Regions from separate parts of the Nocardioides sp. 31GB23 genome, predicted to be linked through region 1. Evidence: predicted binding sites of a transcription regulator. Region 1 holds the regulator's gene; each other region holds the start of a gene.
The links. The regulator LexA, encoded in region 1, represses DNA repair genes until DNA is damaged. The targets are predictions, from matches to a motif close to TCGAACANNTGTTCGA.
Positions count from the first base shown of each region.

Region 2: ABKW28_RS06700 (LysM peptidoglycan-binding domain-containing protein) is a predicted target of LexA. The motif match lies at 2,702-2,717, and genes of this name have one in related genera.
Region 3: ABKW28_RS18820 (DUF6504 family protein) is a predicted target of LexA. The motif match lies at 1,526-1,541, and genes of this name have one in related genera.

Region 1 covers NZ_JBDYKJ010000037.1:40,520-44,651, reverse strand. The annotation lists partial or broken gene ABKW28_RS13330 (methyltransferase domain-containing protein) at 1-565, opposite strand, end outside; gene ABKW28_RS13325 (LysM peptidoglycan-binding domain-containing protein) at 734-1,105, opposite strand; gene lexA (transcriptional repressor LexA) at 1,429-2,163, shown strand; gene ABKW28_RS13315 (alkaline phosphatase D family protein) at 2,271-3,968, shown strand; gene ABKW28_RS13310 (alkaline phosphatase family protein) at 3,968-4,132, shown strand, end outside.
Region 2 covers NZ_JBDYKJ010000015.1:30,568-34,699, reverse strand. The annotation lists gene ABKW28_RS06720 (DUF1003 domain-containing protein) at 1-476, shown strand, start outside; gene ABKW28_RS06715 (P-loop NTPase) at 545-1,708, shown strand; gene ABKW28_RS06710 (sec-independent translocase) at 1,732-2,070, shown strand; gene ABKW28_RS06705 (hypothetical protein) at 2,098-2,637, opposite strand; gene ABKW28_RS06700 (LysM peptidoglycan-binding domain-containing protein) at 2,761-3,435, shown strand; gene ABKW28_RS06695 (Rv3235 family protein) at 3,506-4,045, shown strand; gene secA (preprotein translocase subunit SecA) at 4,078-4,132, opposite strand, start outside.
Region 3 covers NZ_JBDYKJ010000072.1:4,076-8,207, forward strand. The annotation lists gene ABKW28_RS18805 (FAD-dependent oxidoreductase) at 1-335, opposite strand, end outside; gene ABKW28_RS18810 (YbaK/EbsC family protein) at 358-843, opposite strand; gene ABKW28_RS18815 (hypothetical protein) at 941-1,444, shown strand; gene ABKW28_RS18820 (DUF6504 family protein) at 1,631-2,020, shown strand; gene ABKW28_RS18825 (SAV_6107 family HEPN domain-containing protein) at 2,034-2,489, shown strand; gene ABKW28_RS18830 (endonuclease) at 2,504-3,727, shown strand; gene dnaE (DNA polymerase III subunit alpha) at 3,837-4,132, shown strand, end outside.

The DNA of each region.
Region 1 (4,132 bases):
CGAAGGTGGCCGACTCCATGTCGTCGCGCTCGAGCTGGTCGAGCGCCGCCTCCGGGCCCTCGCGCACCAGCCGGCCGAGCACCCGGGCGGCGGGGTTGGGCGCCATCACCGAGACCCGTCCGCCGGGGCGCGCCGCCCCCGCCAGACGTCGCACGTCGGCAGCGCCGGTCTCGGCGGGGCGGTAGTGCACCACGAAGTGGCACAGCACCAGGTCGAAGCCGCCGCCGACCGCGCCCAGGTCGTCGATGGACCCCTCGACGGTCACCAGCCACTCCCCCACCCCGGCCGACTCCGCACGCGAGCGGGCCTCGGCGAGCCAGGAGGCCGCGGGGTCCAGGACCGTCACCTGGTGACCCATCCGGGCCAGCGCGACCGCGTCGCGCCCGTCGCCGCCGCCCACGTCGAGCACCCGCAGCCCACCGTCGGTCCCACCCAGCGCCTGGGCCTGGCGGCGCAGCGTCTCGCGCACCACGCTGAACCGCAGCCGGCCCCACGGCGCCTCGCACCAGGCCTGCCACTGCGCCAGTCGTTCCTCGAACACGTCGTCGTCGCGAGCCGCACCCATGCCCCCACCCTGACCGAGGCGCACCCGGACATGGCGCGAGGGGCGGGCCCACTGCGGGCCCGCCCCTCGTCTTTCCCCTGGTTTCGCCGGCCGGGGTCGAGGCGACCGGCGAAAATCGTGGGCGGCCAGGTGGCCGCCGTGCCCGGACCTCACGCCCGGGCGTCCGGCTCAGCCGGCCGGGACGACCAGCCGCTGACCGGTGACCACCAGGCCACCGTCGAGGGAGTTGAGCCGCTGAATGCGCTCGATGACCTCACGCACGTCGCCGGCCTCGGCACGCTCGGCAGCGATCGCCCACAGCGTGTCGCCCGTGCCGACGGTGATCATCTCGGTCGCCGGGGTGGGACCGGACTCGCTGGTGGCCACCGAGCCGCCGGCCAGGACGACGCCCACCAGGGCGACGAGCAGCAGGCCGAGCGCCAGCACCACGAGCCGGCCGCGGCGGGTCAGCCGGACGGGGGCAGGGGTGGTGGCAGGGGTGGTGCGGGCCGGGCGCAGGCGGAGCTGGGCCGGGGTGGCGGTGAGGGTCATCGTGCTCATCTGGACCTCCTGGGGAAGGGGGTGGTCGGGTGGTCGATCGCTGCGAGGTGATGTCTACCGACGACCACCGACAGTCCCGCTCGAACCGGCCATCAGGCACCGGATCGACCAGGTGTTCGATCGAACACATGAGCGAGACTAGATCAGGTGTTCGACGCACGCAAGGGGTCTGGTGAACAATTGTTCGAGACGGTGAGGGCGGCCCGCAGCTCGCGACACGCAGTCGAACAGATGTTTGAAGTCGGACGCGTGCGGCGATAACGTGGCCCCACGACCATCCGAGCGGACTCCCCGGCTCGGGCCTCGCGCACGAAAGGCACACGATGGCGACCAAGGACGGCGGCCCCCGCAAGCGGGGCGTCGCAGAGCTGCCCGACGGGCCCCCCGACGCGACCGGCCTGACCCCGCGTCAGGTCAAGGTGCTGGCCTGCATCAAGGAGGCCATCGAGACCCGCGGCTACCCGCCGAGCATGCGCGAGATCGGCCAGGCCGTCGGCCTGACCAGCACGTCCAGCGTCTCCCACCAGCTCAAGGTGCTCGAGGAGAAGGGCTTCCTCAAGCGCGACCCCCACCGCCCCCGCGCCCTCGAGGTCTTCCTGCCCGAGCTGATGGCCCGGCGCAAGGCGATCTCCTCGGCCGACGAGAGCTCGGTCGACGAGACCGACATCGGTAACACCATGCCGGCGGCCTCCTACGTGCCGGTCGTGGGCCGGATCGCCGCCGGTGGCCCGATCCTGGCCGAGGAGCGCGTCGAGGCGGTCTTCCCGCTGCCGCAGCAGCTCGTCGGCGACGGCCAGCTGTTCCTGCTCGAGGTCTCCGGCGACTCGATGATCGACGCCGCGATCTGCGACGGCGACTACGTGGTGATCCGCCAGGAGCAGACCGCCAGCAACGGCCAGATGGTCGCCGCCCTGATCGGCGAGGAAGCCACCGTCAAGACCTTCCAGCGCAAGGACGGCAAGGTCTGGCTGCTGCCCCACAACGACGCCTACGAGCCCATCGACGGCACCCACGCCTCGATCCTGGGCGTCGTCACCGCCGTGCTCCGCAGCGTCTGAGCCCCACCACCGACCCGCCACCGACCCGCCGTCGAACCGACGGTGAACAGTGGGTGTCGACACCCCCGTCCGCGTCACGCGGGCGGGGTTTCGTCGTTGGATGAGGCGTGACCCCACCCCAGAGCCCGACCTCGACCTCGCTCGCCCGGCGTACCGTGCTGGCCGCCGGAGGCGCCGGCAGCGTCGCGATCGCCGCCGGCAGCGGCGCCCTGCCGGCCGCCCAGGCGGCCCGGGCCCGCCACGACGTCTTCGCCCACGGGGTCGCCTCGGGCGACCCGCTGCCGCGCGCGGTGCTCATCTGGACCCGGGTCACCCCCACCCGCGCCGCCACCCCGGGCTCCGGCAAGGGCCCGCGGCTGGGGGTGCGCTGGGAGGTCGCCACCGACCGCCGCTTCCGCGACGTGGTGCGCCGCGGCCGCTTCGTCACCAGCGCCGCGCGCGACCACACCGTCAAGCTCGACGTGCGCGGCCTGCGGCCCGCGACGACCTACTACTACCGCTTCACCGCTCGCGGCCAGCGCAGCCCCGTCGGCACCACCCGCACCGCCCCGGCCAAGCGCGCCACGCCAGCCAACCTGCGCTTCGGCGTGGTCTCCTGCGCCAACCTGCAGGCCGGCTGGTTCAGCGCCTACCGGCTGCTCGCCGAGCGCGACGACCTGCACGCGGTGCTGCACCTGGGCGACTACCTCTACGAGTACGCCCCCGGCCAGTACGGCATGGGCCAGGACAACGTCGACGTCCGCGCCCACGACCCGGCCCGCGAGATGGTCTCGCTGTCCGACTACCGCCGCCGGCACGCGCAGTACAAGACCGACCCCGACCTGCAGGCGCTGCACGCGAGGTACGCCTGGATCGTGACCTGGGACGACCACGAGGTCACCAACGACCAGTGGCGCAAGAACGCCGAGAACCACGACGACAGCGAGGGCGACTACCTCAAGCGGCGCGCCCGCGCCCACCGCGCGTACGACGAGTGGATGCCGGTGCGCATGGACGGCACCGCCTCGCTGGGCGACGGCGCGCGGCTCTACCGGCGGCTGCGCTTCGGCGACCTGGCCGAGATCAGCATGCTCGACCTGCGCACCTACCGCTCCCAGCAGGTCGCCACCCCGGTCGTCGACGCCGAGGTCAACGACCCGTTGCGCACCATCACCGGCAACCGGCAGATGGAGTGGCTCAAGGACTCCCTGACCCGGGGCGACCACGCCCCGCAGTGGAAGGTGATCGGCAACCCGGTGATGATCGCGCCCGTCACCTTCGCCGACCTGCCCAACGAGCTCATCGACCCCGTCAACAACGTCACCGGGCTGCTGCCGCAGGACGGCGCGCCGTACAACGTCGACCAGTGGGACGGCTACACCGCCGACCGGCGCGAGGTCTTCGCCCACATCCGCGACCACCAGGTCAAGGACGTGGTCTTCGTGACCGGCGACATCCACTCCGGCTGGGCCTGCGACCTGCCGCTGGACACCTCGGCCTACCCGGTGCTCGGCGACTCGGTCGGCGTCGAGCTCGTCTGCTCCTCGGTGACCTCCAACAACCTCAAGGACATCACCGGCCAGCCCGCGCTGACCCCGGTGGTGGAGGCCGCGATCCAGGCCAACAACCGCCACATCAAGTACCTGAACTTCGACGACCACGGCTTCTCGGTGCTCGACATCACCGCCGAGCGCACCCAGATGGACTGGTTCGTGATCGGCGCGCGCGACGACAAGCAGACCACCGCGACGCACGACGCGTCGTTCGAGACCCTCGCCGGCACCAGCACGGTGCGGCGCGTGGCGACCCCGGTCGGAGACCGCTGATGTGCGAGCCCAGCACGCCCCGCCGCACCGACGGCCAGGCACCCTTCGACCGTGGGCTCGGCGAGATCCGCGCCGGGCGGCGTACGGTCCTGACCGCCGCGGCCTCGGGCCTGGCGTTCTCGACGCTCGCCGGCATTGACCCGGCCGTGGCTGCCGGCCCCGCG
Region 2 (4,132 bases), on a different contig from region 1:
ACGACTCCGAGACCTTCGGGGTCTTCGCCGAGCAGTTCGCGCGCTTCATGGGCACGGCGAGCTTCTTGTTCTACATGACGATGTTCGTCGCGTTCTGGCTCGCCTTCAACGTCGCCGCCCCCGGCGGCATCGCCTTCGACGACTACCCCTTCATCTTCCTGACCCTGATGCTCAGCCTCCAGGCCTCCTACGCGGCGCCGCTGATCCTGCTGGCCCAGAACCGCCAGGAGCAGCGCGACAAGGTCATCGCCGAGCAGGACCGCCAGGCCAACAGCCGCGCGCACGCCGACATGGAGTTCCTGGCCCGCGAGGTGGCCTCGCTGCGGATGTCGGTCGGCGAGGTCGCGACCCGCGACTTCGTGCGCAGCGAGCTGCGCTCCCTGCTGGCCGAGCTCGACGACCGCGACGAGCGGGACGGGCGGGACGGGCGCGAGGGCCGCGACGAGCGCCCGGAGCCGCCCGGGAGCCGCCCGTGAGCCGCTGAGACCCGGCCCACCCCGGCCGGGGCCCGGGTCCGCCCGGGCACCACCTAGACTCGGGGATCATGAGCAGTCCCTCCCTCGAGCAGGTCCAGGCAGCGCTGGCGACGGTCAACGATCCCGAGATCAAGCGGCCGATCACCGACCTCGGCATGGTCGACACCGTCGAGATCTCCGACTCCGGTGTCGTCACCCTCACCGTCCTGCTGACCGTGGCCGGCTGCCCGCTCAAGGAGACCATCACCCGTGACGTGACCACGGCCGTCGGCAAGGTCCCCGGCGTCACCGACGTGGCGCTGACCCTGGGCGTGATGACCGACGAGCAGCGCTCGGGCCTGAAGGAGGTGCTGAGCGGCGGCAAGGCGCAGCGCGAGATCCCCTTCGCCCAGCCCGGCTCGCTGACCAAGGTCTTCGCGATCGCCAGCGGCAAGGGCGGCGTCGGCAAGTCGTCGGTCACCGTCAACCTGGCCCTCTCGATGGCCAAGAGCGGCCTCAAGGTCGGCATCGTCGACGCCGACATCTACGGCCACTCGGTGCCGGCGATGCTCGGCGTCGCCGACGCCCGCCCCACCCAGGTCGAGGACCTGATCATGCCCGTGCCGACCTCCTCGGGCGTCTCGGTCATCTCGATCGGCATGCTCAAGCCGCGCCGCGACCAGGTCGTCGCCTGGCGCGGCCCGATGCTCGACCGGGCGCTCGTGCAGATGCTCGCCGACGTCTACTGGGGCGACCTCGACGTGCTGCTGCTCGACTTGCCGCCGGGCACCGGCGACGTGGCGATCTCGCTGGGCCAGCACCTGCCGGGCGCCGAGGTCGTGGTCGTCACCACTCCCCAGGAGGCCGCGGCCGAGGTCGCCGAGCGCGCCGGGACGATGGCCTCGATGATGCACCAGCGCGTCGTCGGCGTCGTCGAGAACATGAGCTTCCTGCCCTGCCCGCACTGCGCCGAGGACGGTGTCGAGCACCGCCTCGAGATCTTCGGCAGCGGCGGCGGCGCGCGGGTGGCCGCCACCCTCTCCGGCCGCTTCGGCTACGACGTGCCGGTGCTGGGCGAGATCCCGCTCGACCTCTCGCTGCGCGAAGGCGGCGACGTCGGCAAGCCGATCGTCGACGCCGACCCCACGGCCCCCGCCGCGCAGGTGCTCTCCTCGGTCGCCGAGCGGCTCGCCGGACGGGGTCGCGGCCTGGCCGGCATGCAGCTCGGGCTGACGCCGACCAGCAAGTTCTGAGCCCAGCCCCCTAGGCTGTCGGCGTGTTCGGAATCGGGCTGGCAGAGCTGGCGGTCATCGCGTTGGTCGCCATCGTGGTCTTCGGGCCCGACAAGGTGCCCGACCTGGCCCGGCAGGCCGGGCAGTGGCTCAAGATGGCCAAGAAGTTCGCCAACAACGCCCGCGACGAGCTGCGCACCGAGCTCGGTCCCGAGTACGCCGACCTCGAGCTGCGCGACCTCGACCCGCGCACGATCGTGCGCAAGCACATCATCGAGGCGATGGAGGACGCCGACGACGAGGAGGAGCGCGAGCAGCGCCGCCCCGGCGTGCGCCCCCTCGACGACGGCGAGACGCCGCCGTACGACCTCGAGGCGACCTGAGCCACGCCCCACGGGCGTGAGTCGGCCCTAGCCGTCGTCGCGGCTCTGCACCGCCGCGAGCCCGTCGGTCGCGACCAGCACCACCCGGCGACCCGCGCCCACGACCTCCACGAAGTCGGCGCCCACCCGCTGCAGGACGCCGTCGTGGCGTGAGCCGTCGACCAGGTGCAGCACGCAGCGCTCGCCGCTGTCGGCGAGCCGGCGCAACGCCGAGCCCACCGCGAGCCGCGCCGTGGCCGGCCAGGCCACCTCGGGCACCGAGCGCTCCGGGAGGTCGTGCGCGGCCGTGATCGCCGCCGTGCGCAGCACCCAGTCCTGCGCGGGCCCGCGCACCAGCAGCCACCCGGTCCCCACCCGCTCGAGCGTGCCGCCCACCGGCCCGACGCCGCGCACCTCGAGGCGCACCCGGGTGCCCGTCGCGGCCATCAGCCGGCTGGCCATGCTCACCTCGGCGTACGCCGCCCGCGCGCGGTCGGCGAGCTCGAGGCTGCGCTCGGCGTCGTAGAGCGCCTCGGCCTGCTGCTCGAGGTCGTCGAGCACGTCGAAGAGCTCGTCCTCCCACGTCATGCCCGTGACTCTCTCACGTGGGCCCGCCTCGGCGGAGCCTGTGGACGGACGATTGACGACCCCGTCGAACGAGCGTTGAATGACGCAAACAGACGCAAACGCAACGATCGACAGGTTCTCGGGATGATCGACGTCATACACGCCACCGCCGCACGCTGCCTGCTGGTCTGGGGCGCCGCCACCGCGACGGCCGCGCCGCTGCTGGCGCTCCTGGCGTCGGCGACGCTCGCTCCTGCCCGGGGCTTCGACGACCTGCTGGTGCGCGCGTGCAGCGCGGCGCTGCTCGCCTGCACCGCGTGGGGGTGGCTCTGCGTGACCGCCGTCGTCGTCGAGGCGCGCTCGGGTCGCGGGCCGGGCGCGTCCTCACCGGGAGTCCCCCGGTCGCTGCGCCGCCTGGTGCTGCGCGCCTGCGGACTGGCCCTCGTGGGGGCCACCGCGGCCGGCGTGGTCCCCGCGGCGGCGACACCCGACCACCTCCAGCAGGGCACGGTCCTCGGCGCCGGCCCGACCGACCCGCTCGTCGGCCTGCCGCTGCCCCAGCGGGCCGCCGGAGCGGCGCACCGCACGGGCACGGAGCCGGTGCGGGTCGAGGCGGTGCGGGTCGAGGCGGTGCGGGTCGAGCCGGGCGACAGCCTGTGGTCGTTGAGCGCCGCGCACCTGGCCGACGGCACCCGGCCTCCCGACGACGCCGCGGTGGCGGCGTACTGGCCCCGGGTGCACGCGGCCAACCACGACGTCGTCGGCCCCGATCCCGACCTGCTGCTGCCCGGCCAGGTCCTGCGCCTGCCACCCGCCTGACCACCCGCCTGACCAGCCATCCGGACATCCACCTGGGCACCCGCCCCCACGACCACCCGAGGAGCACGCCATGACCACCTTCCCGCTTGACCGCGACCGGGTCCCCGAGACCGTGCCGCTGGCGGCCGTCCAGGGCACCCTGGCGCTCGACCTGCAGCCGCGCACCGCCCCGCCGCGGGCACCCCGGGCACGTCCCGGCACCCCCGGGCAGGTGCTGCCCATCGACCAGCGCGCCCGGCGCGAGGGCGAGCAGTGGGTCGGGTCGTTCGCCCAGGCGGTCGTCGAGGTGGTCGGCGGTGACCGCCCGGCGTCCCAGCTCGTGCGCTGGACCACTCGCAGCGTCTACGAGGACCTCACCCGCCGTGCGCAGCTCGTGGCACGCGCAGGTGCTCACCAGCCCGGTCTGGCCCGGGTGCAGCCGGTGCGCCCCCAGGTGCTCAGCGTGCACACCTGCTTCCCGTGCCGCGACATCCTCGAGAGCAGCGTGCACGTGCGCTACGGGCACCGCTCCCGGGCCATCGCGGCGCGCTTCGAGCGCCGGGCACCCGCGGGTGCAGCCGGCGCGCGAACCGGAGAGCGGTGGCTGTGCACCGCCCTCCAGTTCGCCTGAGCCTCGTCAGCCCTGGTCGTCAGCCCTGGTCGTCAGCCCTGGGCGCGAGCCGTCGTGCCGGTGGGCCCACCGGGGGCGCCGTGGCAC
Region 3 (4,132 bases), on a different contig from region 1:
TCCACCGCCCGCAGCTGCCCCGAGCGCGACCCGCCGGGCAGGGCCAGCTCGGAGCCGTCGACGAAGCGGTGCGTGCGCACCGTCTCCAGCGCGACCAGGTCGAGCTCGCGCTCGAGCGGGCGCCCGGTCTTGCGGAACAGGTCGCGCAGCACCGCGGGAAGCAGCGTCGACGTCGGGCCGGCGTCCCAGCGGTAGCCGTCGGCGTGCACCGAGCCCAGGGCCCCGCCGAGGGTCGCGGCACGCTCGAGGAGGGTGACGTCGTGGCCGGTCTTGGCGAGCCGGCCGGCGGTGGCGAGGCCGGCGTACCCGCCCCCGACCACCACGACCCTCGCCACGGGCACAGACTAGCCAGGCGGCTCAGGCCGGCGGGGCCTCGACGTCGACGACGCCCGCGCCGGTCATCTGGCGCAGCTCCTCGAAGGAGGTCGAGAAGACGGCGGCGGGGTGGCCCGCGGCCGCCCAGACGACCTCGTGGCGCGCCAGCCACTCGTCGAGGTACGTCGGCACCGGCGCCGGGTGGGCGAGGGGGGAGACCCCGCCGATCACCTGCCCCGTGTGCTCGCGCACGAAGTCGGGGCCGGCCCGGGCGAGGCGCTCGACCCCGATGCGCTCGGCGAGCGCCCGCACGTCGACCCGGTGCGCGCCCGAGGTCAGCACCAGCACCGGCGAGCCGCCGGCGTCGAAGAGCAGGCTGTTGGCGATCGCGCCCACCTCGCAGCCCAGGGCCTCGGCGGCCAGCGCGGCGGTGTGGACGGCGTCGGGCAGGACGACGACCTCGCCGTGCCCACCCAGGCGGGCCAGCTCGGCGCGGAACCGGGCGATGCCCGGGTGCTCGGTGCTCATGGCTGCGACCCTAGAGTTCGCACCGGGTGCCCCGCACCCGGCTGCCGCCCCCGGACCACGAGACCACGCACGAGACCACGCACGAGAGAGGGCCGTCATGGACGACGACCGCCTGGAACGACCGCGCGCGCTGAGGGCGTGCCTGCGGCTGCACCTGGTGCTGCTGGCGCTGGGGGCCCTGACCGTGGTCCTGACGGCGGTGCTGCGCGACGACCTGGTGCTCAACTGGGCGCGGGGGCACCGCTCGGCCGCCGAGATCCTCGAGCGGCAGGGTCTCGACTACCTGATCGAGGAGCAGCCGATCGCGGTCCCGCAGTTCTTCCCGGTCGCCGCGGTGCTCTTCGTGGTGATGGCGATGCTGATGGGGGTGCTGCTGGTCTTCTTCCGCAACGGCCACCACTGGGCGCGGGTGTGCCTGGCGGTGCTGGTGGTGATGACGGCGGTCGCGACCCTGAGTGGCATCCGTGTCGAGCCGCCCCAGCTCTTCGTGGTGCTCAGCTACCTCTCGCTGGTGGTCGAGGTCGCGATCCTGGTCACCATGTTCCACCCCGACACCGACCGCTACCTCAGCGCCACGCACGACCGGATCGCCGCCTCCTGAGCCGCCGGCGGCGCTCCTCCACAGGGCCCCGCCACGATCCTTGACCCACTGTCGGTGGGGGCGTGTACCTTGGGAACAAGTTCGAACACAGATTCGAACATGCTCCCGGCGGGGGCGACCTCGACCCCGCCTCCGCTGGGGGCTCCAGGCGGACCTGGCGCCCGGCGCGCCGGAGAGGTGGCAGTGATGGAGCTGATGCGACGCTACGACGAGCCCGTCGAGGTGCGGTGCGGCCAGCTGGCCGGCGCCGAGACGATGGTCCCCGAGCAGTTCCTGTGGCGCGGGCGGCTCTGGAAGGTCCGCTCGGTGCTGGAGCACTGGGTGGAGACCGGGGAGTGGTGGCGCCACGCCGGCGTGCGGGCGGTGCTGGGGTCCGAGGAGCCCGCCGACGGCTCGAGCGCCGAGCGGCCGGCCCGCCCCCGCCCGCTCGAGGAGCTGCTCGCCGAGCGCGCGCTGTGGCGCGTCGAGGCCGGGCGTGGTGCCGCGGTGCGCGGGGCCGAGGACACCGGCGGGGTCTTCGACCTCGCCCTCGACGTCGACGCCGGGCAGTGGCTGCTCGTCGGCTGCGCGGACTGACGGGGTGCCGGTGATGACCCGCTCCTCCTTCTCCGCGCCCGTGCCGCACCCGCAGGCCCTGCCGGTGACCACGCACTCCTACCTCGCCCGGGCCGCGGCGTCGCTCAGCGAGGCGATGGCCACCCCCGAGGTCCCGGCCCGCTACGCCGGGGCGCACGTGTCGGCGCTGCGCTCGGCCGCCGCCCTGCTCTCCGCGCGGGCCCGGCCCGCCGGTCCGCGCCGCCGGGCCCAGAAGAACGCCTGGGTGCTGCTGGCCGAGGTGGCCCCCGAGCTCGCCGAGTGGGCAACGTTCTTCTCCGCCGGCGCCGCCAAGCGGGCCGCGGCCGAGGCCGGCTCCTCGCGGGCGGTCACCGAGCGCGAGGCCGACGACCTCGTCCGCGACGCCGACCGGTTCCTCGCCGTGGTCGAGCAGTGCCTGGGGCTGGTGCCGCACCCGCCGCTCCAGGAGCGCATCGCCCGCGCCGGGTGAGGCAGGCTGGGCCCATGCCTCCCGTCCTCGCCCCGCGTCGGCTCGGCGTCCTCCTCCTCGTCGGTGTCCTGGGGCTGCTCCCGGCCTGCGCCGGCCAGGAGCCCGCCGAGGAGGCCGGGTCCGCGGGCGGGGCGCGCACGTTGCTCGACCCCGTCGCGACGGCCGGCGCGACCGGCGTCGCGCAGGCGCTGGCCAGCCCCGACGGCACGGCGCTGAGCGTGCGGGGGCACCTGGTCGGCCAGCCCGTCGCCCCGGGCGAGGTGGTGCGCGGCCCCTTCTCCTCCGACCTGGCGCTCGCGGTGGCCGACGACCCGGGGGAGCGCGACCCGGCGCGGATGCTCCTGGTCCAGCTGCCCGCCCCGCTGCGCAGCACCTGGGGCCTGGCCTCGCACCCCGAGCTGCTGGGTGCGGAGGTGGTGCTCGGCGGCGAGCGGGCGTCGTACTTCTCGGCCGCCGGGCTCAAGCAGGTCGACGCGGTCGCGCTCGTCGGCGCCGCGCCACTCACCCCGGCCCCGAGCGCCGCCGGCGACCTGCCCGCGGTGGTGCAGGAGTACTACGCCGACGCCGAGGGTCGCTCCGGCGACGACCTGGCTCGCGCGCTGCACGAGATCGTCTCGACCGACGTCGAGCGGCTGCGCTACGACGAGCTGTGGGAGGCGCTGCGCGACACCGACGCCGACCCCGCAGCGCCCGGTCGCGTGATCGAGCTCTACACCGGCGACAGCGTGCCGGGCGACGCCAACGGTGGAGACCCCGAGGAGTGGAACCGCGAGCACGTGTGGCCGCAGAGCCGTGGCGGGTTCGGCACCGCCGCGGGCCCCGGCACCGACCTGCACCACGTGCGCCCGGCCGACGTCAGCGTCAACGCCGACCGCTCCAGCCTCGACTTCGACGACGGCGGCAGCCCCCAGGGCGAGGCCGCCGACACCTACCGCGACGCCGACTCCTGGGAGCCGCGCGAGGCGGTGAAGGGCGACGTGGCCCGGATGGTGCTCTACATGGCGGTGCGCTACGAGGGCGGCGACGGCTTCGCCGACCTCGAGGTCTCCGAGCAGGTGGGCCGGCGCGACCTCGACGCGCTGGGCCACCTCGGTCGGCTCTCGACCCTGCTGCGCTGGCACGAGCAGGACCCGCCCGACGCCTTCGAGCGCGCCCGCAACGACGCGATCTTCGAGACCTGGCAGGGCAACCGCAACCCCTTCGTCGACCGTCCGGAGTGGGTCGCCGCGATCTGGTGAGGGCGGGTTGGCGCCGGGGACGCGGCGGGGTTAGGCTGGATGTCTTCTCGAACATGAGTTCGAGAAGATTGTCGTCAGGGTCGAGCCGACGCGAGAGGTGGACCGACCCGTGCCCGACCCGTTCCCGCACCTGCACGTCGCCTCCGGCTACTCCCTGCAGCACGGCGCCTCGCTGCCGCACCTGCTGGTCCAGCGCGCGGCCGACCACGGCATGGACCTGCTGGCGCTGACCGACCGCGACGGCACCTACGGTGCGGTGAAGTTCGCCAAGGCGTGCCTGCAGGCCGGGATCAGCCCGGTCCTCGGGGTCGACCTGGCCCACCGCCCGGCCCCCGTCGAGGGCCGGGCGCCGGTGCCCGGGCGCGGGCGCACCCCGGTGCGGGGCGGCGTCTTCCGCGACCCGCG